DNA from 4 places in the Polaromonas sp. P2_G11 genome. Region 4 is predicted to be linked to each of the others. Evidence: predicted binding sites of a transcription regulator. Region 4 holds the regulator's gene; each other region holds the start of a gene.

Region 1 (7,703 bases), 540 kb from region 4:
GCCGAAGTGCTGTACGACGCTGCGGACCCTTACACCCGAAAGGTGATCATCGACAAAGGCATGGCGCAGGGCGTTGACCTGGGCTCGCCGGTGCTGGACGAGTCCGGCGTGCTGGGCCAGGTCACCCGCGTGCATCCGCTGGTCAGCGAAGTGACCTTGCTGGTCGACCGCGACCTGGCCATTCCGGTGCTCAATGTGCGCACAGGCGCGCGCAGCGTGGCCTATGGCGACCCGACCGTTTCGGGCAGCGGCCTGGAACTGCGCTTCATGGGCAGCAACTCGGACGTGCAGCAAGGCGACCTGCTGACCACCAGCGGCGTCGACGGCGTCTACCCGGCCGGCCTGCCGGTGGCCAAAATCAGCCGCATCGAGCGGCGCGCGGAATCGGCGTTCGCAAAAATTTTCTGTACACCGCAGGCGCTCGTGACGGGTGCGCGGCACGTCATCGTGGTCAAGCCCGGCACCGGCCAGATCCCGCCGCGGCCCGACGACACCCCCGAGCCCGCGCCCAAGAAGAAGGGGGCTTCGAAATGATCATGCAGGGAGTGACAACATGATCATGCGATCAGGCCAGCAGCTGCTGCTGCCCGCCAACCCCGTCTTCATCTGGTGCAGCCTGATCGCGGCGCTGCTGCTGGACATGCTGCCCTTGGGCCGCGTGCCGTGGATGCCCGACTTCCTGGCCCTGGTGCTGGTGTTCTGGAACGTGCACCAGCCGCTGCGTGTCGGCATCGGCGTGGCTTTCATGTTCGGCCTGGGCATGGACGTGCACCAGTCTTCGCTGCTCGGTCAGCATGCGCTGTCGTATACGGCGCTGAGCTTTTTTGCCACCATGATCCATCGCCGCCTGCTCTGGTTCACGGTGCCGTCGCAGGCCTTGCAGGTGCTGCCGCTGTTTGCGGTGGCGCATGGTGTGGAGCTGGTGATCCGCATGATCGGCGGCGGTATTTTCCCGGGCTGGATCATGCTGCTGGCGCCGCTGATAGAGGCCGTTCTGTGGCCGGTGGTGAGCGTGCTGCTGCTGGTGCCGCAGCGCCGTGCACCCGATCCTGACCAGAATCGACCACTCTAGATATGGCCCCCACGGTCACTCACTTGGTGTGTTCCCTGCCCCCCGAGGGGGCCGCCCGCCTGCGGCCTGGCGAAGCCGGTTCCACGGCTCATGCTGGCCTTTTTCGGCTCGCTTCGCATCGCCTCTTTCTTTTCAGAGGTAAGCGGACGGGGTTGTGGGCACTTTCCGGCGGCTGTAGAGTCACACGGCCATGACTGAACTGCGCAACGTTGAAGCCGATTTGTCGCGCTTTCGCGCGCGGGTGCTGGTGGCCAGTTTTGCGGTGCTGTGTGCTTTTTCTCTGCTGGCGGCGCGGCTGGTGTATTTGCAGGTGTACCGCCATGCCGACCTGAACGAGCAGGCGGAAAGCAACCGGACGGCCATCGTGCCCATCGTGCCCAACCGGGGGTTGATCCTGGACCGCAATGGCGTTGTGCTGGCCACCAACTATTCGGCCTACACGCTGGAGATCACGCCTTCCAAGGTTGACAACCTGGAAGAAACCATTGCCGCACTGGAAAAGGTGGTCGACATCCAGGTGCGCGACAAGCGGCGTTTCAAGCGTTTGCGCGAAGAATCCAAAAGTTTTGAATCGCTGCCCATACGCACGCGCCTGACCGACGAGGAAGTCGCCCGGTTCGCGGCGCAGCGTTTCCGGTTCCCGGGTGTGGACATCAAGGCCAGGCTGTTTCGCAGCTACCCGTATGGCGAGCTGGGAAGCCACGTGGTGGGCTACATCGGCCGCATCAACCAGGCAGAAAAAGAAGTCATCGAAGGCAGCGAAGACGAAGGCAACTACCGCGGCACCGACTACATCGGCAAGCTCGGCGTCGAGCAGAGTTTTGAGCAGCAGCTGCACGGCACCACCGGTGTCGAACAGGTCGAGACCTCGGCGGGCGGCCGCGCCATGCGCAAACTCGCCAGCAACCCGGCCACGCCCGGCAACACCGTCATGCTGTCGCTGGACATCCGCCTGCAGAAGCTGGTGGAAGACATGTTCGGCGACCGGCGCGGCGCGCTGGTGGCGATGGACCCGAAGACCGGCGACGTGCTGGCGTTTGTCAGCAAGCCGACGTTCGACCCCAACCTGTTCGTGGACGGCATTGACACGGAGAGCTGGCAATACCTGCGCGACTCGCTGGACAAGCCCCTGCTCAACCGCGCGCTGCGCGGCACCTACCCGCCGGGCTCCACCTACAAGCCCTTCATGGCCATGGCGGCACTGGAAACCGGAAAGCGCTCCGCCAGTTTCATCGTCAACGACAACGCCTCCTGGAGTTTCGGCGGCCACGTCTTCCGCAGCCACGGCGACATCGCACTCGGGGCTGTGGACATGTACCGCGCCATCGTGAAGTCCAGCAACGTGTACTTTTATTCACTGGCCAACGAACTCGGCGTGGACGCCATGCACGACTTCATGCAGCCGCTGGGCTTTGGGCAAATCACCGGCATCGATATCAGCGGTGAAGTCACGGGCGTGCTGCCCAGCCAGGACTGGAAACGCAAGGCCTATAAAAGGCCGGAGCACCAGAAGTGGTACCCGGGTGAAACCATTTCGCTGGGTATCGGGCAGGGCTACAACACTTTCACCATGCTGCAGCTGGCGCAGGCCACGGCCGTGCTGGCCAACAACGGTGTCAAGCACAGGCCGCGGCTGGTGATCGGCACGCAGGACCCGGTGACGCGCGTGATGCACCCGCTACCGGCCGATGCGCCGGAAAACCTGGGCTACAAGGCTGAAAACATCGCGATCGTGCGCAAGGCCCTGGTCGGCGTTACCCAGGAAGGCACCTCGGCCCGCGTGTTTGCCGGCGCGGGTTACCTGAGCGGCGGCAAAACCGGCACGGCGCAGGCGGTCACCATCGGCCAGAAAGACAAGTACAACAGCAGCAAGATGGAAGAGTACCAGCGTGACCACGCTGTTTACATGGCGTTTGCGCCGGCCGAAGACCCCAGGATCGCGCTGGCGGTGATCGTGGAAAACGCCGGCTGGGGCGCCGGGGTGGCGGCGCCGATTGCACGGCGTGTTTTTGACTATGTGCTGCTGGGCCAATACCCGAGCGAGGAAGACATGGTGGCGGTGCAGAAGGGGCTGGCGGCAGCGCCCATCGGCAAGCCGCGTCAGGCCGCCGACGTGGCCGGCCAGCTGTCGGCCGGCGCAGCAGGCGCTTCCCCCGGCCCCACGAACGCCGCGGCTGCCGCTGCCGCCAAGGCCAGGACGGCGGCGATTGCGGAGGCGCTCAGCAAGCTGCCGCCGCCCATGGCGGCGGCGGGCATCAACCCCGATTGAGCCGGCCGTCGCTATCGATTTGAGAGCTGCTTGCGCATGCCTTTATTGGGCTGGACGCCAATTTGGTCATTAAACAGTGATGGCCGGATTTCAAGCAAAATCCGCCGAAAACCCATACAGGACGTGCGCAAGAAGCTACTAAATCAATAGCAAACTGGCAGCACGCCGTCAGCGCGCAAATGCGTCAAAAGCGGTTTTCAGGATCAGCGCGCTGACCACGGCGATAAACACCCCGCGCACAAAACCAGCCCCATGTTTCAAGGCCAGGCGGGTGCCCAGCAGGCTGCCTGCTACGTTGGCCACGGCCATCGTGAGGGCGAAATGCCACCAGACATGGCCTTTATAGGCAAAGAGCGCCAGCGCCGCCAGGTTGGTGGCGGTGTTGAGCAGCTTGGCCGAAGCCGACGCGTTCAAAAAGTCATAACCCAGCCAGCGCACAAATAAAAATACAAAAAAGCTGCCGGTGCCCGGGCCGAAGAAGCCGTCGTAAAACCCCAAAACCAGCCCGATGCAGCAGGCCGCCGCGGTCTCGGCACGGCCGGTAAAGCGGGGCGTGTGGTGGCGGCCCAGCTCCTTCCTGGCCAGGGTGTAAAGCAGTACCGCCAGCAGCACAAAGGGCAGGGCCTTGCGCAAAAATCCCGGCGAGATGACGGTAACCAGCCAGGCGCCCGCCAGCGAGCCGGTAAACCCGGCGGTGGCCGCCGGCAGCAGTGCCGTCCAGCGAAGCTCCACGCGGCGGGCATATTGGGCCGTGGCAACCGCGGTGCCCCAGACCGAGGCCCCCTTGTTCACCCCAAACAGGGTGGCAGGATGCGTGGTGGGGAAAACCGCAAAAAGGGCCGGCACCAGGATCAGCCCGCCGCCCCCGACGATAGAGTCCACAAAACCGGCGAGCAGGGAGGCCAACGAGACGATGAATAATTCCATGGCCCGGATTGTCCCATCGCATTGAACAGACTCATTGCTATCAAATAGATAGCTGTTGGCGCAAGACAGTCAATGGTTGCAAAGGTTTTTGAGGGTTTTACCCATCACGGCGGAGGCATAAAAAAAGCGCTGGGGTTGCCAGCGCTTTTTGCAAATCTGCATCTCTTGTGGAATGCCGCTTTGCTTGTGTACTTCTTAATGACTCTCTCGTGTCTCCTCGGCTCCTCGCGTTGCGAGCAGCAAGGCTCGTCAGCAAGTCATCCAATATAGCGGGCGCACTGTCCCAGTGCATTGGGGGTTTCCCGGCCCCGGGCTTTGGGCGGCCGCTGGTTCTGTGGATGTTTTTGGGGCACCACGCCAATCGTTTGCGCACTTTTGCAGTACATATTTTCCGTCGCAGTCCCATCACACGAGCTACTGCGGTATTGGCACGACTTATGCCTGTTGTTACCAATTGTTGGTTGATTGAACAGGCGGGCACCGTATGCATATGAACAGATTTCTGGCCTTGAGTATGTCTTTATGCTTGGGCCTGGCATGCCAGCAAGCCCTGGCACAGACCACGGCTCCCCCGGCAGTGGCGCCGCCAGCAGCCACTGCCAGTGCTCCGGAAGTCGCACCGTCCCCCGCACCGGCCACGGTTCCTGCGCCTCCTGTCGCCCCGGTGGCTGCCGCCTCAGCGCCCCTTCCTGTGCCTCCTGCGGCTGCCCCGGCACCGCTGACGCAGCCAGGACTGGTCGGTGTGGAGACCCTCAATGGTGCCGACACCGCATGGATGATGACCTCCACCGCACTGGTATTGCTCATGACCCTGCCCGGCATCGCCCTTTTCTACGGCGGCATGGTGCGCAGGAAAAGCGTGCTCAATGTCATGGCCTGCGTCGTCGCTATCTGTGCCGTTGTCAGCCTGCTCTGGTTTGCGGTGGGGTACTCCATCGCCTTCACGCCCGGCAAAGGTGCGCTTGGGCACTATCTGGGTGGTCCCGAGCGGCTCTGGTTCACCGGGCTGGACTACGTGAAGGATGCGCAGAAGGTGGCCGTGAGCCATATCGCGCCCAACATTCCCGAGTCGGTCTACGCCATGTTCCAGCTGACCTTCGCCATCATCACGGCCGCGCTGGTGGTCGGATCGTTTGTGGAACGCATGCGGTTTTCCGCGATGCTGGTGTTCATGTCGCTGTGGACCGTCGTCGTTTACGCACCCATTGCCCACTGGGTCTGGGAGCCCAATGGCTGGCTGGCGCGCATGGGCGCGCTGGACTTTGCCGGCGGCTCGGTCGTGCACATCAATGCCGGCATTGCCGGGCTGGTCTGTGCCTACGCGCTCGGGCCACGCCACGGCTACGGCCGTGAACCGTTTACGCCTTTCAACCTGGGCCTGACCATGGCCGGTGCCGGCATGCTGTGGGTCGGCTGGTTTGGCTTTAACGCCGGCTCCGCCGTGGCCTCCGACGGCCGGGCCGGCCTGGCGATGGCCGTCACGCACATCGCGGCGGCCGCGGGCGCTCTCTCGTGGATGGCGGCCGAATGGATTGTTCGCGGGCGTCCTTCCCTGCTGGGACTGTGCTCGGGCCTGGTCGCCGGGCTGGTCGCCATCACGCCGGCGGCGGGCTTTGTCTCGCCGCGCGCGGCCCTGGTGTTTGGCCTGGTGGCCGGCGTGGCCTGCTACTGGGGCGCTACGGGCCTCAAGCGCCTGCTCAACGCCGACGATTCACTGGACGTGTTCGGCGTGCACGGCGTGGGCGGCATTGTGGGTTCGCTGCTGACCGGCATTTTTGCCAGCAAGGCCATCTCCGGTGTCGAGGGCAGTCTGATGACCCAGGCGATCGGCGCAGGCGCCGTCATGCTCTACAGCCTGTTCATGACGGCGCTGGCCTTGTGGGTCACCTCGCTGATCGTCAGCCTGCGCGTCAGCGAAGCCGCCGAGAGCGACGGCCTGGACATCACCCAGCACGCCGAGCGGTTGGGCACGTAACTGACAAACAACGGACTCCACTTTCAAGGATTGCGCACCATGCCCTCCAGTGAAAAAATTGCCGTTGCGGCCCACCTGCATGTGCTGTTGCGCCGCAAAACCGGCCGCGTGACCGACACCGAGTGGATGGCCGGTAACCAGGAATACGCCGCCGAAATAGCGCGTTTTGCGCGGGAAAAAGCCGCCGAGGATGGCCACGTGGACCTGGCGGTGTGGGCCGACCGGCTTGAAGAAATCATGGCCACCCCCGAGCCCAAGGCACGCGTGCCGCTGGTGCAGTTGGTGTCCGAGGTGGTGAAGGAGCGCAGCCAGCCGGTGCTTGCCCCGGCGCCTGTGCCCGACCGCCAGAGCGCCCGGTCTATCGATACCGAGGAAGAGGTCTATCCTGAATCAGGTTTTATCGAGTCGACATTCGGTGCCATTTTCGGCGAGGGCGAGTCGCCGCGAGAGCGCCGCCAGCGCGACCCGAACGCGCCGCGCTATGTGAAGGGCCTGCGATAACTTGTAGCCCCCTGTCTCGGCTCACTGCGTGTAGCCGGAACCCCCCTCAGGGTGGCAACACCTGCAGCCCGGCAAAGCCGGTTCTGCGGTGTTATTGCCCCGAACGCGCCGCGCTTCGTGAAGAGCTTGCGCTGAACGCTGCGGGGGTTTTCCCGCTTAATTACTTTGCCGGCGCGGCATGCGGCGCTGCGGCTTCCCGAACGCGGTTCAGGCTGTGCGCCAGCATGTTGCGGGTGCGAATGCGGATGTTGGCGCTGGCATCTTCAGCAAACGCGGCCACATAAGGGTGGCCTGCGTTGTCCGCCAGGATGCTGCGCCGCACCTGATCCAGGCCGGCATCGCAGGCCGCCAGTGCGGCATCGGCGAGCACAAACACGGACTGCTCCGGGTTGTCTTTCAGCGACTGCAAGGCGCTCTGGGCACAGCGCTGGTAGTCGTTGATGGCCGTGGCCACCGGGGCGCGGGCAATCGACAGCGGGTCCTGGCTGGCGCGCGGCGCCGGGCTACAGGCAGACAGGGCAGTCAGCAGCATGGCGATCAGGAAGGTGGGCAGACTCTTCATGATTTCGGTCGGGCGGCGGTGGTCTGCGGCATCTTCCGATTGTGTCATCGGGGTGCAAATGCAAGCGGGCGCCCACCATGTCATGAGGGTGGTGGAAAAAGTTGACAGGGGTAAATTGCGCTAGCCAGCGCCGGACACACGCAGTAGCATGCGTGAGCTTTATATAAGGAGAGGCTTATGCTGAGGAGATGGATGTTAGGGACCCTGGTGTTGGGGTTCAGCCAGTTTTGTATGGGCACTGCCAATGCCCAGGCGCAGGCCCAGCAACTGATACTGGGCATCAGCGAAGGCACTTCGGGTGGCCTCGACCACGCCCAGGTGATTGCCAAATACCAGGGGCTGGCCGAGGTGATCGGCAAAGCCATGAAGGCCAAGGTCAGCGTGGTGTTTGCGCGCG
Region 2 (7,703 bases), on a different contig from region 4:
TGTCGACGATGTCAAACGTGAGCGGTGCATGCACGCCGATCGACGGGTGCAGGGCCGATGGCGGGTTCCAGGCCTTGTAGCGCACACCGGCCACATATTCGCCGACGCGGCCGGTGCTTTGCAGCGGCAATGCACGGCCGTTGACGGTGACGACATAGCGGTTGTCGTTCAGGCCCGTCACATGCACTTCGACGCGCTCGAGCGATGAATCCACGTAACGCACCGTGCCACCGGCCGAGCCTTCCTCGCCCATCACATGCCAGGGCTCCAGCGCGCTGCGCAGCGTCAGCTCAATGCTGTTGGCCTTGACCTGTCCGATCAACGGGAAGCGGAACTCGAAGTGAGGTTCGAACCAGGCCATGTCGAAGCCGTAGCCGGCTTCGCGCAACTCGGTTAGCACGTCTTCAAAATCCATGCGGATAAAGCCCGGCAGCAGGAAGCGGTCGTGCAGTTCGGTGCCCCAGCGCGTGACACGGCCGTGGTAGGGCTTGTTCCAGAAGCGCGATACCAGCGCGCGCAGCAGCAATTGCTGGGCAATGCTCATGCGCGCATGCGGCGGCATTTCAAACGCGCGCAGCTCCAGCAGGCCCAGGCGCCCGGTGGCGGAGTCGGGCGAATACATCTTGTCGATGCAGAACTCGCTACGGTGCGTGTTGCCGGTGACGTCGACCAGGATGTTGCGCAGTGTGCGGTCAACCAGCCAGGGCGGCATGTCGGCACCGTATTTTTTGCGGTTGTTCTCGATCTCGCGCAGGGCGATTTCCAGTTCGTACAGCTGGTCGTTGCGGGCCTCGTCCACACGCGGCGCCTGGCTGGTCGGGCCGATGAACATGCCCGAGAACAGATAGCTCAGCGACGGGTGGTTGTGCCAGTAGGCGATCAGGCTGCCCAGCACCTCGGGCTTGCGCAGGAAGGGGCTGTCGGCCGGCGTGGCGCCACCCAGCACAAAGTGGTTGCCGCCGCCGGTGCCGGTGTGGCGGCCGTCGGTCATGAATTTCTCGGCCGACAGGCGCGTTTCATGCGCAATCTTGTAGAGGAACTCGGTGTGTTCCACCAGCTCGCCCCAGTTGTAGGCCGGGTGGATGTTGACTTCAATGACGCCCGGGTCAGGCGTGACCTGCAGCATCTTCAGGCGCGGGTCGCGCGGTGGCGGGTAGCCTTCGAGCACGATGCTCACGCCCAGCGATTGCGACGTTGCTTCCACCGCGGCCAACAGGTCGAGGTAGTCTTCGAGCCTTTCCATGGGCGGCATGAAGACGTAGATCGCACCCACTTCGCCGCGGCCGGATTTGTTGGCCTTGCTGTCCGGGTCGGCCTTCGGTTTGTCTTTCGGGCCATTGGCGCGGGATGGGTCTCGTACTTCCACGCAGAGCGCGGTGCGCGTGAGCCAGGCGGCCGATTCAAAGGGCTTGGGCGCGCGATCGTCGGCAGGCGTTGTTGCCTCAGCGGCCGGCTTGCCATTCAACCCGTCCGTACCGTTCGTTCCGTTGTTTCCCAGCGGACGGAACTGCAGAATGCGGCTGGCTTGCGACAGCGCGGTGTTGCCCGTCATATAGCGCGCCATGTACTGCGCGAGCGAACTGGCGCTGCCGCCCGCGGATGCGGCCGCCGGTGTGGCGCCGCGGGCTGCGCTGAAGCTGCCGTTGTAGCGCGCCGCCAGTGCGGAAGCCGCCGGCAGGTCCTGTCGTGGGGCAAACGGATCGGACTCGATCATGTAAGGGTAGTCGGTCTTGGACACCCAGGGCACCGAATCCAGCGGCAGGCGATAGCCCATGGGCGAGTCGCCCGGCATCAGGTACATGCGTTCTTCGCGGAAGAACCAGGGACCGGTGGTCCATTTGGGCCCACTCAGCGCGGGCGAGGCGCCTGCGTTTCGTTGCTTGAGTTGCTCCTTGGTTTGCAGCGGCAGCACATAGCCCACCACCGAATCCAGGCCCTGCATGAAGACGCGGCGCAGGCGTTCGCGTTCCATGGCGTCGTCCAGCTTCGAATCAAACGGGTCGACGTTGACCGGCAGCCGGCGTTCGCGCCAGAGGTAGTACCAGGTATCTTCATAGCCTGGCGTGATGTAGGTGGTGGCCAGGCCCAGCTTGCCCGCCAGTGTCTGCACAAAACGCTGCGCGTCGGCGCTGGTGTAGTTGCAGGGCTGGCGTTCGTCGGCAAACAGGTCCGGGTTTTGCCAGATCGGCTGGCCGTCCTTGCGCCAGAAGATGCTCAGCGCCCAGCGCGGCAGTTGCTCGCCGGGGTACCACTTGCCCTGGCCGAAATGCAGGAAACCGCCTTCGCCATATTCGGCGCGCAATTTCTGCACGAGCTCGGTCGCGTAGCCGCGCTTGGTCGGGCCCAGCGCGTCGATGTTCCATTCGGCCGCGTCGCGGTCGGTGGTGGCCACAAAGGTCGGCTCGCCGCCCATGGTCAGGCGCACGTCGCCGGCCGCCAGGTCTTGATCGACCTTTTCGCCGAGCGCCAGCACCGCTTGCCATTGCTCCTCGGTGTAGGGCTTGGTCACGCGTGGTGACTCGTAAATGCGCTGCACCGCCATGTGGTGCTCGAACTCGACTTCGGATTTGTCGACGCCGCCTTCGACCGGCGCTGCGCTCGACGGCTCGGGCGTGCACGCCAGCGGAATGTGGCCTTCGCCGGCCATCAGTCCCGAGGTCGGGTCCAGGCCGACCCAGCCGGCACCGGGCAAAAACACCTCGCACCAGGCGTGCAGGTCGGTGAAATCAGCTTCCGCACCGCTGGGGCCGTCGATGGATTTGACGTCAGCTTTCAGCTGGATCAAATAGCCCGAGACAAAGCGCGCGGCCAGGCCCATGTGCCGCAGCAGCTGCACCAGCAGCCAGCCGGTGTCGCGGCAGGAGCCGCAGGCCAGGCGCAGGGTTTCTTCAGGCGTCTGCACGCCGGGCTCCATGCGGATGGAGTATTTGATGTCCGACTGCAGGCCCTGGTTCAGGCCCACCAGGAAGTCTATGGTGCGTTTGGGCGTGCGGTCGATTTTTTCGAGGTAGCGCTTGAGCAGCGGTGTGGCCGGCTGGGTGGCCAGGTAGGGCGCCAGTTCGCGGGCCTGCAGCGCGTTGTAGGTAAACGGGAATTCCTCGGCAGCGGGTTCCAGGAAGAAGTCAAACGGGTTGAACACCGCCATTTCCACCACCAGGTCCACCGTGACCTTGAACTCGCGCGTCGGCTCGGGAAACACCAGCCGGGCCTGGTAATTGGCAAACGGGTCCTGCTGCCAGTTGATGAAGTGGCCGGCGGGCTCAACCCTGAGGGAATACGACAGTACCTGTGTGCGGCTGTGCGGCGCAGGCCGCAGGCGGACGACCTGGGGGCCGAGTTTGACCAGGCGGTCGTATTTGTAATGCGTGATGTGGCTCAGGGCGACGTGGATGGACAAGGCAACCTCGCTTTTAAAGGACCGGGCGTGCAATCACGCCCTCAGGAAAATACGTTCAACAGACCGCCACATCTTGCGGTCTCAGGAACACCGTGTAAACAGCTTACCCGGATTTGGTGGCATTTCTGAAAGCAAGAGCTGCGCCACGTGGTCTCTTGAGTGTGAACCGGCTGTTTGGCGCTGTTTGTTGTTTACCTGCCGCGCTTTCCCGTTAAGCTCAAAGCGGTCAGTGCATAAAAACAGTTCAAAGGGGAGGCGGGGTTTGAATCGACCTGTATCGGCCGGAGCACGGCTGTATGCGGCAAGCCCGGGGCCGGTGTTTGCCGGTTTTATTGCGGGTGTTGCCTTGCAGTTGCAGCAGTCCGCCTTGTGGCCGCAACCGGTATATGCCGCCATGGCACTGCTGGCCTGCACCCTGGCTGGCCTGTACCTGCGCTTTGGCAGGCTGCGCCTTCCTTCGTGGGGCAGGGTGGTTTCGGCCTTTGCCCTCGCTGCCTTGCTCGGTGTGGGCCTCACGGGCTGGCGTGCCGGCGTTTTCCTGACTGCGGCGCTCGATCCGGCGCTGGAGGGCCGCGATATCGAGGTCACGGGTCAGGTGCTGGCGATGCCGCAACCCGGAGAAGACGGCGTGCGCTTTCGCCTGGCCGTGGAATCTGCCCGCCTCAATGGTGGCAAAGTCACCTTGCCGCCGCACGTCATGCTGGGCTGGTATTCGGGCTTTGCCGGGCGCGAGCCCGCCGTGCCGGCCCAAGACGCCGACCCATTCGAGATAGCGCTGGCCCTGCAGCGTCAGCCGCAAGTCCTGCGCGCCGGCGAACGCTGGCAGATGACGGTGCGGCTCAAGGCGCCGCACGGCAACAGCAATCCTTTTGGTTTTGACTACGAACTCTGGCTGTGGGAGCAGGGCATCCAGGCCACCGGCTATGTACGTGCCGGCCCGCGCGACACACCGCCGGCGAAACTTTCCAGCAGCTGGCAACACCCCATAGAGCAGGCCCGGCAAGTCGTGCGTGAAGCGATCTTTCAGCGCATCGAAAACCGGCAACTGGCCGGTGTCATTGCCGCGCTGGTGGTCGGCGACCAGGCCGCCATCGAACGCGCCGACTGGGATGTGTTTCGTGCCACGGGCGTAGCTCACTTGATGAGTATTTCAGGCCTTCATATAACGATGTTTGCCTGGGCTGCCTCACTGCTGATCGGCGCGCTGTGGCGGCGATCAGCGCGTTTCACGCCGCGGCTGTGTCTCGCATTGCCGGCGGCCGCTGCGGGTGCCTTGGGCGGCTTGCTGCTGGCCACCCTGTATGCGCTGTTTTCCGGCTGGGGCGTGCCCGCGCAGCGAACCATCTGGATGCTGGCCACGGTAATCCTGCTTCGGCAAGGCGGCAGGCAGTGGCCCTGGCTACAGACCTGGTTGCTGGCCATGGCCGTGGTGGTGGCGCTGGACCCATGGGCGTTGATGCAGGCGGGGTTCTGGTTGTCTTTTGTTGCGGTGGGCGTCTTGTTTGCTACAGATTCAGGAGCTGCTCGCGCTCATGGGGAAAGGGCTGCAGCCCAATTCGACTCAAAAAACCTGCCTGAAAACGGGCACTGGTGGCAACGCCGACCCAGGTGGCTGGACGGCGTTGTCCGCGCCATGCGGGAGCAATGGGTCGTCACGCTGGCGCTCACGCCCCTGTCGCTGCTGCTGTTCAACCAGGTCTCGCTGGTCGGCCTGCTGGCCAATGCCGTGGCCATTCCGGTGGTGACGCTGCTCATCACGCCGCTGGCTTTGCTGGGTGTGGCGTGGGCGCCGGTGTGGTCGCTGGCGGCATGGTCGGTCGGCGGGCTGGCGATATTTTTGCAATGGCTGGCGAGCTGGCCGCTGGCCTCGGTCAGCGTGGCGGCGGCGCCGCTGTGGTGTGCTGTCGCCGGCGTGGCGGGCGGCGGCCTGCTGGCTACACGTCTGCCGTTTCATTTTCGAGCGCTGGGCCTTCCCCTGTTGCTGCCGGTGCTGTTGTGGCAACCGGCCCGCGTGGCGCAGGGGCAGTTCGAGCTACTGGCCGCGGACATCGGGCAGGGCAATTCCGTGCTGGTGCGCACGGCAAGCCACACGCTGCTGTATGACGCCGGCCCGCGCTTTTCGCGCGAAAGCGATGCCGGGCACCGGGTGCTGGTGCCGCTGCTGCGCGCGCTGGGCGAACGGCTGGACATGCTCATGATCAGCCACCGCGATATCGACCACATCGGCGGGGCCCAGGCCGTCCTGGCCATGCAGCCTGAAGCCAGCCTGGTGAGTTCGATTGAAGACGCGCATCCGCTGCAAACGCTGCGCAAAGCCAGCCGCTGCGTGGCCGGCCAGCGCTGGGAATGGGACGGTGTGGCATTTGAGGTGCTGCACCCCGTGGCCGCCGACTACGACGCTGCCAGCAAGTCAAACGCCATGAGCTGCGTGTTGCGCATATCCAGCAGCGCCCCTGGCGGCAGCCGCGCAGCCCTGCTGGTCGGCGACATCGAATCGCCGCAGGAACTCCGGCTGGCGACCAGCGTTCCGGCCAGCCTCCAGGCCGACTTTCTGCTGGTACCGCACCATGGCAGCAAAACATCGTCCAGCGCGGTGTTTCTTGATGCCGTCAGGCCGCAGTGGGCGGTGGTGCAGTCGGGTTACCGAAACCGTTTTGGCCACCCGGTGGAGTCCGTGGTGGCGCGTTATGAGGAGCGCGGCGTACGCCTGGTGAAGTCGCCGCAGTGCGGGGCTGCTACCTGGCAAAGCCTTCGCCCCGGCGAGATTTTGTGCCAGCGGGAGCAGGGCAAACGCTACTGGCATCATGAGCCCGGGCGTTAAAAATTCGGGTGGACGCACCGCCTTGGCGCATAACTTGCTAAGCTACGTTAAAACAATTGCCATGCGCATAACTTGCTGGAGATCAAGCCAATGAGCCGACCGATGTTTGACGAAATGAACGCCACGGAGTCCAGCGTCCGTGAGCATTACCAGGGTTACCAGCGGTGGCTGGCCCGGCAGCCTGCCGACGTGATGCAGGCCCGCCGAGCCGAAGCTGAAATGATTTTCCGCCGGGTCGGCATCACTTTTGCGGTTTATGGTGCCAAGGACGAAGACGGCGCCGGCACCGAACGCCTGATTCCCTTTGACCTGATTCCCCGCATCATTCCCGCCCACGAATGGGCCAGCATGGAAAAAGGCCTGGTACAGCGCGTCACCGCGCTCAACCGCTTCATCCACGACGTGTACCACGGCCAGGAAATCATCAAGGCCGGCGTGGTGCCGTCCGAGCAGATCTTCCAGAATGCGCAGTTCCGACCCGAGATGATGGGCGTTGATGTGCCTGGCAATATCTATTCGCACATCAGCGGCATCGACATCGTCCGTGCACCCGACGCGCAGGGCAACGGCGAATACTACGTGCTCGAAGACAACCTGCGCGTGCCCAGCGGCGTGAGCTACATGCTGGAAGACCGCAAGATGATGATGCGGCTGTTTCCTGAACTCTTCAGCGAAAACCGCGTTGCACCCGTTGCCCATTACCCCGATCTGTTGCTTGAAACCCTGCGCGGCATGGCGCCGCCGGCCACGGCCGAGCCCACGGTGGTTGTGCTGACGCCCGGCATGTACAACTCGGCCTACTTCGAGCACGCCTTCCTTGCGCAGCAGATGGGCGTCGAGCTGGTTGAAGGGCAGGACCTGTTCGTCAAGGACAACTTTGTCTACATGCGCACCACGCGCGGCCCCAAGCGCGTCGACGTGATCTACCGGCGCGTGGACGATGACTTCCTGGACCCGCTGGCCTTCCGCCCCAATTCCACCCTGGGCTGCGCGGGTCTCCTCAATGTGTACCGCAGCGGCAATGTCTCGCTGTGCAACGCCATCGGCACCGGCGTGGCAGACGACAAGTCCATCTACCCCTACGTGCCCAAGATGATTGAGTTCTACCTCGGCGAGAAGCCCATCCTCAAGAACGTGCCGACCTACATGTGCCGCAATAACGAGGATTTGCAGTACACCCTGGCCAACCTGAAAGACCTGGTTGTCAAGGAAGTGCACGGCGCCGGCGGCTACGGCATGCTGGTGGGGCCGGCCGCCACCAAGGCCGAGATTGAAGAGTTCCGCGCGGCCTTGCTGGCCAATCCGTCGGGCTACATTGCGCAGCCCACGCTCAGCCTTTCAACCTGCCCCACGTATGTGGAAAGCGGAATTGCGCCGCGCCATATCGACTTGCGGCCTTTTGTGCTGAGCGGTAAAGAAGTGCAGATGGTGCCGGGCGGCCTCACGCGTGTGGCGCTCAAAGACGGCTCGCTGGTGGTCAATTCG
Region 3 (7,703 bases), on a different contig from region 4:
CGGTGGTCGTTGGTCAGTTGTTCCAGCGCCTTGCCGCGCAGGCGGTAAATGCGTGAATCACCGACATGAAAAATATGCGCAGTGGTCGACTTGATGACCATGGCACTCAGGGTGCACACATAGCCTTTGTCCTTGTCGTAGCGGTACTGGCTTTTCTGTGTCTGCGCATGCAGCCAGGAGTTGGTGGCGCTCAGGATCCGCTCGGCCGATGTCTTGACCGACCAGGCTTCCGAGGTGCAGTAATAGTCCTCAAGGAAACCGGTGACGGCGTACTGGCTGGCCACGTCGCTGACGGCACTGCTGCTGATGCCGTCGGCCAATGCAATGGCAATGCCCTTGGCGCTCAGTTGCGGCTCTTTGGGTACATAGATGCCGTGGAAATCCTGGTTGGTTTCCTTGCGGCCCTTGTCCGAATACTGACCTGCCGATATCTTCAGTTCACTGGACATGTGGGGTACCGGCAAAGCCCCCGCGCATCTTTGTATCTTGCATGCGCGGGAGCTTTTGTTTTGAAAGCAGGTTATTTAAAGGAACGTGACGGTCCGGTTTTAATGTGCGTGGCATACAGCGTCAAGCCGGTGAAGGCCAGGCCGCCCACCAGGTTGCCCAGCACCGTCGGAATTTCGTTCCAGATCAGGTAGTCCATGATGGTGAAATGCGCGCCCAGCAGCAGGCCGGACGGGAACAGGAACATGTTCACGATGGAATGCTCGAACACCATGTAGAAGAACAGCATGATGGGCATCCACATCGCGATCACCTTGCCGCTCACCTGGGTGGAGATCATCGCCCCCACCACGCCGGCCGACACCATCCAGTTGCACAGCATGCCGCGCACGAACAATGTGAGCATGCCGTTGGCGCCGTACTTCTGGTAGCCCAGCGTGCGGTTCTCGCCCACAACGCCGATGGCCTTGCCCACGGCGTTGGGCTCGGTCGAAAAGCCGTTGGTGACGTAGATTGCCATCATCACGGCCACCGTGAAGGCACCCAGGAAGTTGCCGGTGAACACCAGGCCCCAATTGCGCAGAACGCCCTTGACCGTGACGCCCGGGCGTTTGTCGATCAGCGCCAGCGGGCACAGCACGAACACGCCGGTGAGCAAGTCGAAGCCGAACAGGTAGAGCATGACAAAACCGACCGGAAACAGCACGGCGCCCAGCAGCGGCTGGCCGGTTTGCACGTTGATGGTGACGGCGAACCAGGCCGCCAGCGCCAGGATGGCGCCGGCCATATAGGCCCGGATCACGGTGTCGCGGGTAGACATGAAGATTTTGGATTCACCCGCATCCACCATCTTGGTCACAAATTCCGAAGGCACTAAATAAGCCATACGATCCCTCTAAATCCTGTTTTGCCAAAAAAAAATCCACTTCGAGATCTTCAAAAAGATTGAAGACCGAAGTGGACGCCGTTATCCATTCAGATCGATTGGGCACCGCGAAGCTCGCTTTACCCTGCGCAGGCCTTCGTCAGCCTGACCTCAGGGATGCAAGCACATACCGTGCCGCTAGCAAAACACCGCGGATCCGGCCTTGCTGGCCCCCGGAGGCACTGCGGAGGCGATTGCGTCGCCCCAAATTTGTGCATTTCAACGCCATTGACAAATATTTTGGTGCCAACCGTTACATCGTCTGGCCACCCAGGCGCTGGCTTGGACGATGCGCACCCGGCAGCACTACAGCTTTTCGACGGGCAGATGATTCATGAAGCTGACATGTCCTGCCAAAAGAATAGGCGCTCCAACGCCACTACTTTTTCTGGAGAAACCCATGGATCGCCGACAATTTGTTAATTCGACTGCTGCCGTGTTGGGAGGCTCGGCCATGGTGCTTCCCCGCCTCGCCAAGGCGCAGTCAGCCCCTGCCCTCATCACGCGCGAAGCCATGCGGCCCCAAATGGCCCACGGGGTTCAAAGTGGCGACCCAAAAGCGGACGGCGCGGTGATATGGACCCGCAGCGACCGGCCTTCACGCCTTTGGCTCGAGTGGGCAACGACCGCCAGTTTTACCAATGCCACGCGCGTGCGGGGCCCTTACCTGATGGACGACACCGACTTCACCGGGCGCGTGGACCTGACGGGCCTGCCGGCGGGCCAGGAAATTTTCTACCGGGTGGTGCTGCAAGACCTGCATAACGAACGTGTGCTGTCTGAAGCCGTGGCCGGCCACCTGCGTCTGCCTGCCGGCGCAGGGGCCAAGGCTGTACGCGACGTGCGCTTCACATGGAGTGGCGATACGGCCGGGCAAGGCTGGGGCATCAACGAGGCATGGGGCGGCATGAAAATCTACGAGCAGATGCGAAAGGTCAACCCTGACTTCTTCCTGCATTGTGGCGACACGATTTACGCCGATGGTCCCATCACGGCGCAGGTCAAGCTTGCTGATGGTTCCCTCTGGAACAACGTGGTCACCGAAGAGGTCAGCAAGGTCGCGGAAACACTCAACGAGTACCGCGGCCGCTATCGCTACAACCTGATGGACACCAATGTGCGCCGCATGGCAGCTGAAGTGCCGCAAATCTGGCAATGGGATGACCACGAGGTGGCCAATAACTGGTCTGACTCCAAAGACTTCGGTGCCGACAAGCGTTACACCGAAAAGAATGTGCCCTTGCTGGTGGCGCGCGCCACCCGGGCCTTTCATGAATTTGCGCCCATACGCCGTACCGCCGACGTGGAGAGTGAGCGTGTGTACCGCCATTTGCCCCAAGGCCCCCTGCTGGACATGTTTGTGGTCGACATGCGCAGCTATCGCGGTCCCAACAGCCATAACCTGCAAACCAGCGAAACCGAAGAAAGCGCCTTTATGGGCCGCCCTCAAGTTGCCTGGCTGCTGGACGGCCTGAAGCGCTCAAAATCGGTCTGGAAAGTGATCGCCGCCGACATGCCCATCAGCCTGCATGTGGACGATGGCAAAGACAGCGACGGCCGCAGCCGCTGGGAAGCCATCGCCAACGGTGACGATGGCGTCCCCCTGGGTCGCGAAATCGAAATTGCGCGCCTGCTGCGCGAGATCAAGCGTGCCGGCATCAAGAATGTGGTGTGGCTGACGGCCGATGTTCACTACACCGCCGCGCATTATTTCGACCCGGCCAAGGCCAGGTTCAATGATTTTTCGCCATTCTGGGAGTTTGTGTCGGGTCCGCTCAACGCCGGTGGATTTGGGCCCAACAAAACCGACGCCACCTTCGGCATGCAGGTGATGTACCAGAAAGCCCCCACCGAAGTGAACGCGCCACCCACCAACGGCATGCAGTTCTTTGGCCAGGTCGACATCGACGCGAAAACCAGGGCCATGACAGTCACCTTGAAAGACCTGGCCGGCGCGTCGCTTTACACCAAGACACTGGCGCCGCAACGCGCCTGACCGGCTGAAACACGAGGCCGCGTCAAAGCCGCGGTAGCGCAGTCAGCTTCGCTGCGTCGGCAGTGCTCTGGTGCACTGGCCGGCAGCAACTGAATGCGTCACTTGCCTTCCATTAACTTCACCAGCGCCCACAACACCCGGTTCGCCGGCGTGGCCACACCCAGCGCTTCACCGCGCCTGACGACCAGCCCGTTGAGGTAGTCGATCTCGGTGGGTTTGCCGCGCGCCAGGTCTTGTGCGGTGGATGACAACTGGTTGGGCATGCTGCCGGCCAGCTTGTCCACGGCCAGGTGCATGTCGCCCTGCACCTGCACGCCTTCGGCCTCTGCCACGGCCAGGCATTCGGCCACCACGTCGCGCATGACGTCTTTCACGCCCTCGCCCTGCACGGTTTTGCCGTACGGCAGCTGCGCGATGGCCGAGACGGCGTTGTAAGCGCAGTTGAGGATGAGTTTGGCCCACAACGCGCCGCGCACATTGCTGGAGATTTCAACCGGCACACCGGCTGCGATGAAGGCCTGGGCCACGGCCTCGCTCCGGCTGGCCGGCTCAATCACCAGCTCGCCGCGGCCGTGGTGCCTGACGTGGCCGGGGCCGGCCATTTCGGTAGCGACGTACACCACGGCGGCAGCCACTGCATGCTGCGGCAGCACAGTGCGCAGGCGGTCGGCGTTGTCGACGCCGTTTTGCAGGCAGAGCACCAGCGCATCTGGCGCCAGGTGCGGCCGGATCAATGCACCGGCCGCTTCGGTGTCGGTGGACTTCACGCAGAACAGCACCAGGCCGGCGCCCTGCACGGCGGTGGGTTCGCTGCTGGCGGCCAGGCGCACGTGTTCGTCGAAAGTGCGGGTTTCCATGTGCAGGCCGTCACTCTGAATGGCGTCAGCATGCCGGGGCCGGGCGATCAGCACCACGTCAAGCCCCGCACGGGCCAGCATGCCGCCGTAATAACAACCAACGGCGCCTGCGCCCATCACGGCGGCTTTGAGGGATTGGGTCATGGGTGTCTTTGCCTTCAATGAGATACGGAAACGGAAGGGGAAACGTAAAAAGGAATTGTGGGCGAAGTCTGCCGCCCTTGCCGGCGACCGGGCCTCTTAGCCCGGGCCGCCCTTGCCGGCGACCGGGCCTCTTAGCCCGGGCCGCCGGTAAAGCGCCGGGCCAGTTGGTCGCGCTCGAAGGCCTCGACCACAAAATCGATGAACACCCGCGTCTTGACAGGCATCTGGCTGCGCGTGGCGTAGTAAATCGAGATCACGCCGGCATCGACATACCACTGCGGCAGCACCCTGACGAGTTCACCGCGCTCCAGCAAAGGCAGTACATCGGGCAAAGCCACGAGCGTCACGCCCAGGCCCAGCAACGCTGCCGCGCGCATGGCCGTCGGGTCGTTCACCACCACCGAATCCATGAAACCTGCCGGAACTTCCGCGCCGGCCGCATTGCGCATGACCCACTGGCGAACCCGGCCCGTTCCGCTGGAACGCAGGGCGATGCCTTTGAGCCCGGCCAGGCCCGCGGGGTCGGCCGGGGCCTGCTGGCCTGCCATATAGGCGGGCGATGCCACGGCGACCAGGTGGATCGGGGCCAGTGCGCGCGACACCACGCCTGGCGACAGCTCAAAGCCGCCGCCGATGGCCGCGTCATACCCCTCGGCGATCAGGTCGACCGGGCGGTTTTCAAAGTACCAGTCAGGACGTATGAGCGGATAACGGTCCAGGAAGGCCGGCAGCAGCGGCACGATGTAGTCGATGCCAAAGGTGGGCGACATGCTGACCTTGAGTTGACCTGCGGGGGCGCCGCTGTCGCTGGAGATGGCCGCGATGGCGGACTGCAGCGCATCGAGGTTGCCGCTGATCGAGACCAGGAAGCGTTCACCGGCTTCGGTCAGCGTGAGTTTGCGGGTCGAGCGCTGAAACAGCCGCACGCCCAGGTTTCGCTCCAGCATGGCGACGTTGCGGCTGACGGCGGCAGGCGTCAGGGCCAAGCGCCGTGCCGCCTCAGAAAAGCTGCGGCCTTCGGCGCTGCGAATAAACGATTCGAGGTTGGCCAGGGTTTCCATTTCACCATTTTAAAGTAATGATTGAAAATAATTCAATCAATTACCTGCTTATCAAAAGGCAATCAAAAACCCATCATTCACCCATCAACAACCAAGGAGTGAATTTATGTCTACCCTCTCAACCCCATCCAGCACCCCCAGCATCGGGATCGTCGGTGCCGGCGCCATCGGCACGGCATTTGCCAAAACCCTGGCCCGCCAGGGCATCCATGCCACGCTGTCCAACAGCCGCGGCCCGGACTCGCTCAAAGACATCGTGCGCGAACTCGGCCCCACCATCCACGCCGGCACCGTCAAGGAAGCCGCCACAAAAGACATCGTGCTGGTGGCCGTCAACTGGGGTCGCCTGCCTGAAGCGCTGGCCGGTTTGCCCAACTTTGGCGGCCGTGTCGTCATTGACGCCAACAACGCGGTCGAAGGCCCTCCTCTCCGGCCCGTTGAGTTGAACGGCCGCGCCTCCAGCGAAGTGTTTGCCGAGCTGGTGCCCGGCGCGCGCGTGGTGAAGGCCTTTAACCACCTGGTCGCCCAGTTGCTGGCCACTGACCCCGCCGACCAGGGCGGCAAACGCGTGCTGTTTTTCTCGGGCGACGACGCCAAGGCAAAGGCGACCGTGGCGGCACTGATCAGCCAGCTCGGGTTCTCGGGAATCGACCTCGGCACTTTGGCCGTGGGTGGACGCCTGGCGCAGTTTCCCGGCGGCCCGCTGCCCATTCTCAACCTGGTGCAGTTCGGGTGAAGCCGCAGCAATCGCTATCAAATCAATAGCTGCTTGCGCTCGTCTCTATTGGCCTGCAGCCCGTTTTGACACTCAAAAAAGGCCTTTCGAGGCCTTTTTTTGGGGTGTTTCAGGCCCGCGGCAGCGTGATCCGGGCGCAGAGGCCCCCGCCGTCGGCAGGCAGCAGCTCAAACTTGCCGCCGTGCGCGCGCACGATGCGGTCCACGATGGCCAGGCCCAGCCCGGCGCCCGGCGGGCCGGTGCGTGTGCTTTCAGCGCGGCGAAAGGGTTGCTTCAAGGCCTCGGCCTGCCCGGCGTCAATGCCGGCGCCGTGATCCGTCACCGCTATCCAGACCGAATCGCCCTGCGTACCGGTGGCTATGGTGACCGGCGGGAGCCCATGGCGCCAGGCATTTTCAACCAGGTTGGTGAGCACGCGGCGCATCGCACGCGGGCGCAAGGGCACCGGCGGCGGGTTGCCGCCCTGCAGCGCCACCGGCATGCCGTGGCCGGCCGAGGCGGCCGCCACCTCAGCCGCCAGCACATCCAGCGCCACCGGCGCCGGCGCTTCGCTTTCGGTGCTGCGGGCAAAGTCCAGGAACTGGCTGATGATGGCGTCCATTTCTTCCACGCCGCGTGTCATTCGGGCCATCAGCTCATCGTCGCCTTGACCGGCTTTTTCGGCCTTGTCGCGCAGGATCTCGATGCCCAGGCGCAGCTTGGTCAGCGGTGTGCGCAGGTCGTGCGACACCCCGGCCAGCATTAGCGCTCGCTCGTCGTCGGCCTGGGCCAGGCTGCGCACCATCTGGTTAAAGCTGCGGCTCAGGTCGGCGATTTCCGTGGGGCCGTCTTCGGGCAGCGGCTGCGGGCTGGTGCCGCCCGCCAGCGTGTGCGCCGAAGCCATCACGCGGCGCAGGGGCTGGTTCAGGTAACGGTGAATCAGCAGCGCGCCCAGCAAGGCCAGCAAGGCGCTGGCGAGCGAGGTTACGACCCAGGCGCCGGTGAATTCACGCGCCGGCAGCACGCCGGGCAGGTTGACCCAATGGTCGGCGCCGTCCAGGCGCAGCCGCACCGCCAGGCTGCCGCCGGCTTCGCGGCGCCAGATGATCTCGGAGCCCTCGCCTTCCAGCGCGATGCCGCGCGAGGCTTCATTGACGAAGCGCCGCTCAAGCCGGCTCAGCAGCCGGCGTTCGCCACGGCCGTCACCCTCGTCGTCATCGGCAATGCCCTGCATGGCGCGGCGGTTGAACTGCGCGACAAAAGCCTCGCGCTGCGCGGGCGGCATGGCGGCCAGGCCGGCACGGATGGAGCTGACATTGCGCGCCACCGCCACCGAAAGCTGCGCCAGTCGGGGCTTGATGATCAGCTGGCGCACCAGCAGCGCGCTGGCCAGCTGGCCCACCACGATAAGCACCACGATCAGCAGCACATTGCGGCCGAACAGGCTGCGCGGAAACAGCTTCATGGAAATAGCCTCACGGCTTGCCCGCCTTGCCGCTTTTTGCCGCACCGCCTTCCGGCACAAACACATAACCCACGCCCCACACGGTCTGGATGT
Region 4 (7,703 bases):
GCGCAAGCAGCTATCAACTCAATAGCGCTCATCAAGAAATCGCTGACACAAAAAAAGCCCGCCATGACATCCATGGCGGGCTGGTTCGGCTGGATACGACTGGCTTACTTGCTCAGGCATTCTTTCATGAACGCTTTGCGTTCGTCGCCTTTTTTGCCCTTGGCGTCGACGTTGCAGGTTTTCATTTTGGTTTGCTGCGTTGGCGCTTCTTTCTTGGCACTGAGGCACTCTTTCATGAATGCCTTGCGTTCGTCGCCCTTCTTGCCTTCAGCGTCCTTGTTGCAGGTACCCATTTTGGTTTGCTGTGCGGTTTTGGCTGGAGCGTCCGCGGCGTGCGCCACCGGAGACAAGGCCATCGAGACGGCAAAAACGGCGGCGATCAGGGATAACAGCTTTTTCATGGTGGCTCCATTGGGTTGGGGAATCAGGTTTGAGTTCCGGCTGGAATTCCAACACATAACGCCGCGCCGGGCAAATTCGATGACCGGGTATCTGAGGGGTCCGAACGGCAGATGGCTTAACCGTAAAATCAGCCCATGCTCTCGATTAAAAAAGACCTGCTCGCGGCCCTGGCTGCGGGGCTGGAAGACCTTTCCCCCGGCGCAGGCGACAAAGCTGCCTTTGAATCCCCCAAGGTGGCGGCCCACGGCGACTTCGCCTGCACGGCCGCCATGCAGCTGGCCAAGCCGCTCAAGCTCAATCCACGCCAGCTGGCGGAAGACCTGCGTGCCATTTTGCTGAAGGCTCCGGCCTTCGAGCGCTGGGTGGACGCGATCGAGATCGCCGGGCCGGGCTTTATCAACATCCGCCTGAAGCCCGCCGCCAAGCAGGAGACCGTGCGCGAAGTGCTGGCCGCCGGCGCGCAGTTCGGCGTACAGCCCGCCGACCCGGCGCGCAAGATGATCGTGGAGTTCGTCTCGGCCAACCCGACCGGCCCTCTGCATGTGGGCCATGGGCGGCAGGCCGCGCTGGGCGATGCGATCTGCAACCTGTTCGCCACTCAGGGCGCGAAAGTCTGGCGCGAGTTCTATTACAACGACGCAGGCGTGCAGATCCAGACCCTGGCCACCAGCACGCAGGCGCGCGCCAAAGGCATCAAGCCCGGTGACGCCGGCTGGCCCGAGTCGGCCTACAACGGCGATTACATCGCCGACATCGCGGCCGACTTTCTGGCCAAAAAGACCGTCAAGTCGGACGACCGCGAATACACCGCCTCGGGCGATGTCGACGACATCGATTCGATCCGCCAGTTCGCCGTGGCCTACCTGCGCCACGAGCAGGACCTGGATCTCAAGGCTTTCTCGGTCAGGTTCGACAACTACTACCTTGAGTCCAGCCTGTACAGCTCGGGCCGTGTCGATAGCGCCGTGGCCAGACTGAAAGACGCCGGTAAGACCTACGAGCAGGACGGCGCGCTGTGGCTGAAGTCGACCGACTACGGCGACGACAAAGACCGCGTGATGAAAAAGAGCGACGGCAGCTACACCTACTTCGTCCCCGACGTGGCCTACCACCTGGCCAAGTGGGAGCGCGGCTTCGGCAAGGCCATCAACATCCAGGGCATGGACCACCACGGCACCATTGCCCGCGTGCGCGCCGGGCTGCAGGCCGCCGGCGAAGGCATTCCCCAGGGCTACCCCGATTACGTCCTGCACACCATGGTGCGCGTGGTGCGCAACGGCGAAGAGGTCAAGATTTCCAAGCGCGCCGGAAGCTACGTCACCCTGCGCGACCTGATCGAATGGACCAGCGCCGACGCCGTGCGCTTCTTTTTGCTCAGTCGCAAGCCGGACACGGAGTTCCTGTTCGATATTGACCTGGCGCTGGCACAGAGCAATGACAATCCGGTGTATTACGTGCAGATGGCGCACGCGCGCATCTGCTCCATCCTCACCATCTGGGCCGGCCAGGGCGGCGACGAAGCGAAGCTGAAATCCGTGGACCTGTCGGCACTCGACAGCCCGCAGGCCCAGGCACTCATGCTGCTGCTCGCCAAGTACCCTGACATGCTTGCCAATGCGGCCGCCGGCCTGGCACCGCACGATGTAGCTTTTTACCTGCGCGAGCTGGCGGCGAGCTATCACAGCTATTACGATGCCGAGCGCATCCTGGTAGACGACGAGGCCGTCAAGCAGGCACGCCTGGCGCTGGTCGCCGCGACTGCGCAGGTGTTGCACAATGGCCTCGCAGTGCTGGGCGTGAGCGCCCCGCGCAAGATGTAACCAGTAGCGAAAACCATGCGAATTTCAGGACAAGGCAATGAACGTGGGCAAGGTATGAATACACAACGAGGCGGAACCCTGCTGGGGTTGATCATTGGCGCGCTGATCGGCCTGGGCGCGGCGCTGGCGGTGGCGGTTTACATCACCAAGGTGCCGGTTCCTTTCATGAACAAGAGCCAGGCACGCAACCCCGACAGCGACGCTGTTGAAGCCAAGAAAAACAAGGACTGGAACCCGAACGCCCCGCTGGCCGGCAAGAACCAGCCCAAGCCGCCGCCTCCGGCAGCGGTTGAAGTGCCTGGTGTTCCGGTACCCGACCCCTCCGCCGGGCCCGCCCCCAGGGCCGCCGCTTCGGCGCCGACCAAGGTGGCCAAGCCGGCACCTGCCGATCCGCTGGGCGATCTGGCAAAGGCAAAGGTCGAAGGCCTGTCGTCCGGTCCGGGAGCGGATCCCTTCAGCTATTTCATTCAGGCCGGTGCCTTTCGCACGCCGGAAGATGCGGAACAGCAACGCGCCAAGCTGTTGCTGCTGGGCATGCAGGCCAAAGTGTCGGAACGCGAGCAGGCGGGCCGCACCGTGTACCGCGTGCGCCTTGGCCCTTTCGACAAGAAGGAAGATGCCGACAAGGCCAAGGAGCGCCTGGACAACAATTCCATTGAAACCGCGCTGGTCCGGGTCCAGCGCTGAAGCCCTCGTCCAACGATAGGCTGAACTTTTCACGAGGCTGGTGTACAAACCCCTATACCCCGCGCCACGAGGCATCCGCCAGAGGGGCGGTTTCCGGGCTATTTCCGTCATTCCAGGAGAAAAATCTGATGCAACGCCGTGAGTTTTCGTTTTCAGCCGCCTCGGCAGCAGCCGCCCTCGGCGGCGTCGCCGCCCTGCCCACCCTGGCGCAAGCCCAGGCCAAGGCCTTCAAGGACGGCGAGGATTACCTGACGCTGGACAAGCCGGCGCCGACCGAGACCGCCGCCGGCCGGGTCGAGGTGGTGGAATTCTTCTGGTACAACTGCCCCCATTGCAACGCCTTCGAGCCGCAATTCGAAGCCTGGATGAAGCAGATCCCCAAGGACGTGTCCGTGCGGCGTGTTCCAGTGTCCTTCCGCCCCGATTTCGAACCTCAGCAGCGCCTGTATTACGTGCTTGAGGCCATGGGCAAAATTGAGGAACTTCACAAGAAGGTGTTTGCTACGATCCACGTGGAAAAACAACCGCTCAACACGCCCGAACTGATAGCTGCATGGGCTGAAAAGCAGGGCCTCAACAAGGCCAAATTCGTTGAGTTCTACAACTCCTTTTCGGTCGCCTCCAAGGCGCGCAAGGCCACACAGCTGCAGGATAGCTACAAAGTGGCCGGCGTGCCGTCGCTGGGTATCGCGGGGCGTTATTACACCTCGTCGGACCAGACCCAAACCATGACCCGCGCGCTGCAGGTCACAGATCACCTGATCGCGCAATCCCGCAAGGCCAAATAAAGAAAGCGCCTGCGGCCGTGCGCCGCGCCAAACACTGGCTCACAAAACCCGCCCGATTTCCGGCGGGTTTTTTTATGCCCCTAATATTCCCCGTGCAAGCCATTCCCGGAGCTGGCATGGCTACAATGGCCCAACACCAAGCAGCAAGATTCGTGCCTTATGAAACACCCCATTTTTTCGTTCATCCTGCCGGTCATCCTGGTGCTGGGGGTGGCTTTCCCGGCCAGCGCCGAAAAAGCCGACCGGGACAAGCCCATGAATGCGGAGGCAGATGCCCTGCGTTATGACGACCTGAAGCAAACCAGTGTTTTTACCGGCAATGTGGTGATCACCAAGGGCACGACCATCGTGCGCGGCGAGCGCGTTGACGTCATGCAGGATCCCGAAGGCTACCAGCAGGCGGTGTCCATCGCGGCGCCCGGCAAGCTGGCGTTTTACCGGAAAAAGCGTGACGGCGTAGACGAATACATCGAAGGCGAAGGCGAACGCATTGAATATGACAGCCGTGCAGACCTGGTGAAGTTCATCAAGCGGGCGGTGGTGCGCCGCTACAACGGCGCCACCCTGGTGGACGAAACCACCGGCAGCCTGATTGTTTACGACAACAACACCGACGTCTTCACCGTGGATGGGGGCGCGCAAAATCGTACGGCCAGCAACCCCACAGGACGGGTTCGCGCCATGCTGTCACCCCGCGCGACAGCCTCGGCCCCCGTCGCGGCGCCGCCCGCAGGCCCAGCCCCGGTTCTGCGCCCCAGCACGACGCTGGGCAATGAAAAGAACTAGAAAGACCTGCACAGATGGATGTGGTGACTGACACTTCAGCGGCCCCGGCCGCTCCTGCCCTGACCCCCAGCCGCCTTGTTGCGCAAGGTCTGCAAAAATCGTACGGCAGCCGCAAGGTGGTGCAGGACGTTTCGCTGTCCGTGCAAAAAGGCGAAGTCGTGGGCCTGCTGGGCCCCAACGGCGCGGGCAAAACGACCTCGTTCTACATGATCGTGGGCCTGGTGCGCGCCGATGCAGGCGAAATTTCCATCGACGGCGAGTCGGTCGAGCACATGCCGATTCACCTGCGTGCCCGCCTGGGCCTGAGCTACCTGCCGCAGGAAGCGTCGATTTTCCGCAAGCTCACGGTCGAAGAAAACGTGCGTGCCGTGCTGGAGCTGCAGCTCGACAAAACCGGAAAGCCGCTGGGGCGCGCAGACATCGAGTCGCGGCTCGACGCGCTGCTGCAGGATTTGCGGGTAGATCATTTGCGCAACTCACCGGCACCGGCGCTCTCGGGCGGCGAGCGCCGCCGGGTCGAAATCGCGCGGGCGCTGGCAACCCAGCCGCGCTTCATCCTGCTGGATGAGCCCTTTGCCGGTATCGACCCCATTGCCGTGATCGAAATCCAGCGCATCATCGGTTTCCTCAAATCGCGCGGCATCGGCGTGCTGATCACCGACCACAACGTGCGTGAAACACTGGGCATTTGCGACCACGCCTACATCATCAGCGACGGCCATGTGCTGGCGCAAGGCACACCGTCCGAGATCGTGAACAACGCCGATGTACGAAGAGTCTATCTCGGCGAACACTTCAAGATGTGAAGATGGTTCCCCCCTGTTGTCGCTCACTTCGTGTAGCTCCCTCTCCCCCTCTGGGGACGGCGCCTGCGGCCTGGCGAAGCCAGTTCCGCGGCCCCTGCTGGCCGAAGACATGTCGTTTTATCTTTCCGCACATTTGAAAATCCAGTGAAACAAGGCCTGTCACTCCGCGTCTCGCAGCATCTTGCGCTGACGCCCCAGCTGCAGCAGTCGATCCGGCTGTTGCAGCTGTCGACGCTTGAGTTGAGCCAGGAGGTCGAGCAGATGCTCGACGAAAACCCGTTTCTGGAAGTGTCGGAAGAGACGGCGGTGCGCGAAGAGTTTGGGCTGGAGCACATCAACACGCCGGTAAGCCAGGACAGCCGCGAGTTTGAATCTGCTACGGATTCGATAGCTGGCGGCGCAGACGAGACTGGCGCTACAGCCCCGAATGACGCAGAAGTCAGTGCGGAGCCCAAGCTCGAGGAAAGCTGGGAAGGCGATGGCACGGTAGAAACCACGCCCGACGACAGCGAGTGGGGAAGCGACGCACCGGCGCGCAAGAACAACAATGAAGAGAGCGAAGCCGAGGCCTCCGACCTCACGGGCAGCCATGAGTCGCTGCAGGACCACCTGCACCGGCAATCGCTGAGCTTGCGCCTGTCGGAGGAAGATCGCGCCGCGCTGCACTTCCTCATTGAATCGCTCAACGACGACGGCTACCTTGAAGACAGCCTGGCGTCGCTCGCGGCCGGTCTTGCAAGAGATGACATGGCGCAGGCGGAAGAGCTGGAGCAGCGTTTTGCGATGGCGCTCAAGCTGCTGCACCACATGGAGCCTGCCGGTGTCGGTGCGCGCAACCTGGCGGAATGCCTGAGCCTGCAACTGCTGGACTGCAAGGACTGCGAAGAAACCCGCGCAGCCATTGCCATGTGCAAGCAACCCATGGAGCTGCTGGCCAAGCGCGATGTCAAGCGCCTGTCGCACCTGTGTGGGTTCACCGAAGCCGCCATCAAGGGCGCCATCACGGTGATTGGCCGGCTCGACCCCAAGCCCGGGCGCCGCTTTGTGAACGTGGAGCGCAACCTGATCGTGCCCGACGTCATCGTCATCAAATCGGGCCGGGGCTTCAAGGTTTCGCTCAATGGCGACGTCATGCCGCGCCTTCGCGTGCACGACATTTATGCCAATGCCCTCAAGCAGCACAAAGGCCAGGGCGGCCAGGCGCTGCAGCAGCGCCTGCAGGAGGCCCGCTGGTTCATCAAGAACATCCAGCAGCGCTTTGACACCATCCTGCGCGTAAGCAGCGCGATTGTGGAACGGCAGAAAAACTTCTTCACGCACGGCGAACTCGCCATGCGGCCGCTGGTGCTGCGCGAAATCGCCGATGAACTGGGCCTGCATGAGTCCACCATCTCCCGCGTGACCACGGCCAAGTACATGGGCACCCCTTTCGGTACTTTCGAGCTCAAGTATTTCTTCGGTTCCGCACTCGGCACCGAAACCGGCGGCAATGCTTCCAGCACAGCGGTGCGCGCGCTCATCAAACAATTTGTCTCGTCAGAAAGCCTCAAGAAGCCGCTCAGCGACAACCAGATTTCCGAAATGCTCAAGGAGCAGGGCATTGAATGCGCCCGCCGCACCGTGGCCAAGTACCGCGAGGCGCTCCGCATCGCGCCCGCCAACCTGCGCAAATCACTCTAGCCGCCCAATCAGGCCGCGCTGCCCCGCCCCTCAAAGTCAGTCATGAATCAACTCCAACTCTTTTTACCGTGCGCCGCAGGCGTCGAAACCCTGCTGGCCACCGAGGTCAAGCGTGTCACCGGGATCGACGGCAAAGCCTGGCGCGCCGGCGTGCAGCTGCAGGCTTCGTGGCGCGACGCGTTGCAGCTCAACCTGCACAGCCGGCTGGCGCAGCGCGTGCTGATCGAGCTGCAGCACAACCAGTACCGCAGCGAACAAGACCTCTACAACGCAGCTGCCAACGTGGCCTGGGAAATCTGGTTCACGCCCAAGCAGACCTTCAAGGTCGAGATCACGGCCCAGCACAGCCCGCTGCAAAGCCTGAACTTCGCGGCGCTGAAGATCAAGGACGCGATCGCCGACCGCTTTCGCGCCAAGTTCGACGACGTGCGGCCCAGCGTCGACACGCGCTGGCCCGACGTGCGCGTCTACGTGCACCTGACGACGGACACCGTCACGGTCTACATCGACACCTCGGGCGAGCCGCTCTTCAAGCGCGGCTGGCGCGAAGACAAGGGTGATGCCCCGCTGAAGGAAACCCTGGCCGCCGCCATGATTGCCGCCAGCGGATGGGATCAGCTCTGTAAAGAAGGCGTGCCGCTCTATGACCCCTGCTGCGGCTCGGGCACCATCGCGATTGAAGCCGCGCAAATCGCCTGCAACATTGCGCCCGGCATCAACCGCCGTTTTGCCTT

What was found. Region 4 encodes sigma-54, which starts transcription at its own class of promoters, with help from an activator protein. Its sites were predicted from a motif close to TGGCANGNAANCTGCTTT; they were not measured.
Region 1: a site for sigma-54 is predicted at 4,695-4,712, ahead of AC1DWQ_RS14375 (ammonium transporter). Genes of this name have one in related genera too.
Region 2: a site for sigma-54 is predicted at 3,526-3,543, ahead of AC1DWQ_RS19540 (transglutaminase family protein). Genes of this name have one in related genera too.
Region 3: a site for sigma-54 is predicted at 1,493-1,510, ahead of AC1DWQ_RS09840 (formate/nitrite transporter family protein). Genes of this name have one in related genera too.

The regions. Positions count from the first base shown of each region.
Region 1 covers NZ_JBFUFE010000004.1:35,473-43,175, reverse strand. The annotation lists gene mreC (rod shape-determining protein MreC) at 1-534, shown strand, start outside; gene mreD (rod shape-determining protein MreD) at 554-1,072, shown strand; gene mrdA (penicillin-binding protein 2) at 1,263-3,341, shown strand; gene AC1DWQ_RS14380 (sulfite exporter TauE/SafE family protein) at 3,510-4,268, opposite strand; gene AC1DWQ_RS14375 (ammonium transporter) at 4,783-6,243, shown strand; gene AC1DWQ_RS14370 (hypothetical protein) at 6,283-6,744, shown strand; gene AC1DWQ_RS14365 (hypothetical protein) at 6,905-7,354, opposite strand; gene AC1DWQ_RS14360 (phosphate/phosphite/phosphonate ABC transporter substrate-binding protein) at 7,538-7,703, shown strand, end outside.
Region 2 covers NZ_JBFUFE010000005.1:445,299-453,001, reverse strand. The annotation lists gene AC1DWQ_RS19540 (transglutaminase family protein) at 1-3,397, opposite strand, end outside; gene AC1DWQ_RS19535 (DNA internalization-related competence protein ComEC/Rec2) at 3,660-6,218, shown strand; gene AC1DWQ_RS19530 (circularly permuted type 2 ATP-grasp protein) at 6,309-7,703, shown strand, end outside.
Region 3 covers NZ_JBFUFE010000002.1:682,050-689,752, reverse strand. The annotation lists gene AC1DWQ_RS09845 (bifunctional protein-serine/threonine kinase/phosphatase) at 1-449, opposite strand, end outside; gene AC1DWQ_RS09840 (formate/nitrite transporter family protein) at 521-1,333, opposite strand; gene AC1DWQ_RS09835 (alkaline phosphatase D family protein) at 1,773-3,368, shown strand; gene AC1DWQ_RS09830 (ketopantoate reductase family protein) at 3,467-4,369, opposite strand; gene AC1DWQ_RS09825 (LysR family transcriptional regulator) at 4,501-5,430, opposite strand; gene AC1DWQ_RS09820 (NADPH-dependent F420 reductase) at 5,537-6,166, shown strand; gene AC1DWQ_RS09815 (ATP-binding protein) at 6,276-7,610, opposite strand; gene ompR (osmolarity response regulator transcription factor OmpR) at 7,621-7,703, opposite strand, start outside.
Region 4 covers NZ_JBFUFE010000004.1:572,856-580,558, reverse strand. The annotation lists gene AC1DWQ_RS16815 (PsiF family protein) at 105-401, opposite strand; gene argS (arginine--tRNA ligase) at 537-2,222, shown strand; gene AC1DWQ_RS16805 (SPOR domain-containing protein) at 2,277-2,909, shown strand; gene AC1DWQ_RS16800 (thiol:disulfide interchange protein DsbA/DsbL) at 3,038-3,697, shown strand; gene lptA (lipopolysaccharide transport periplasmic protein LptA) at 3,857-4,483, shown strand; gene lptB (LPS export ABC transporter ATP-binding protein) at 4,498-5,289, shown strand; gene AC1DWQ_RS16785 (RNA polymerase factor sigma-54) at 5,434-6,969, shown strand; gene AC1DWQ_RS16780 (THUMP domain-containing class I SAM-dependent RNA methyltransferase) at 7,012-7,703, shown strand, end outside.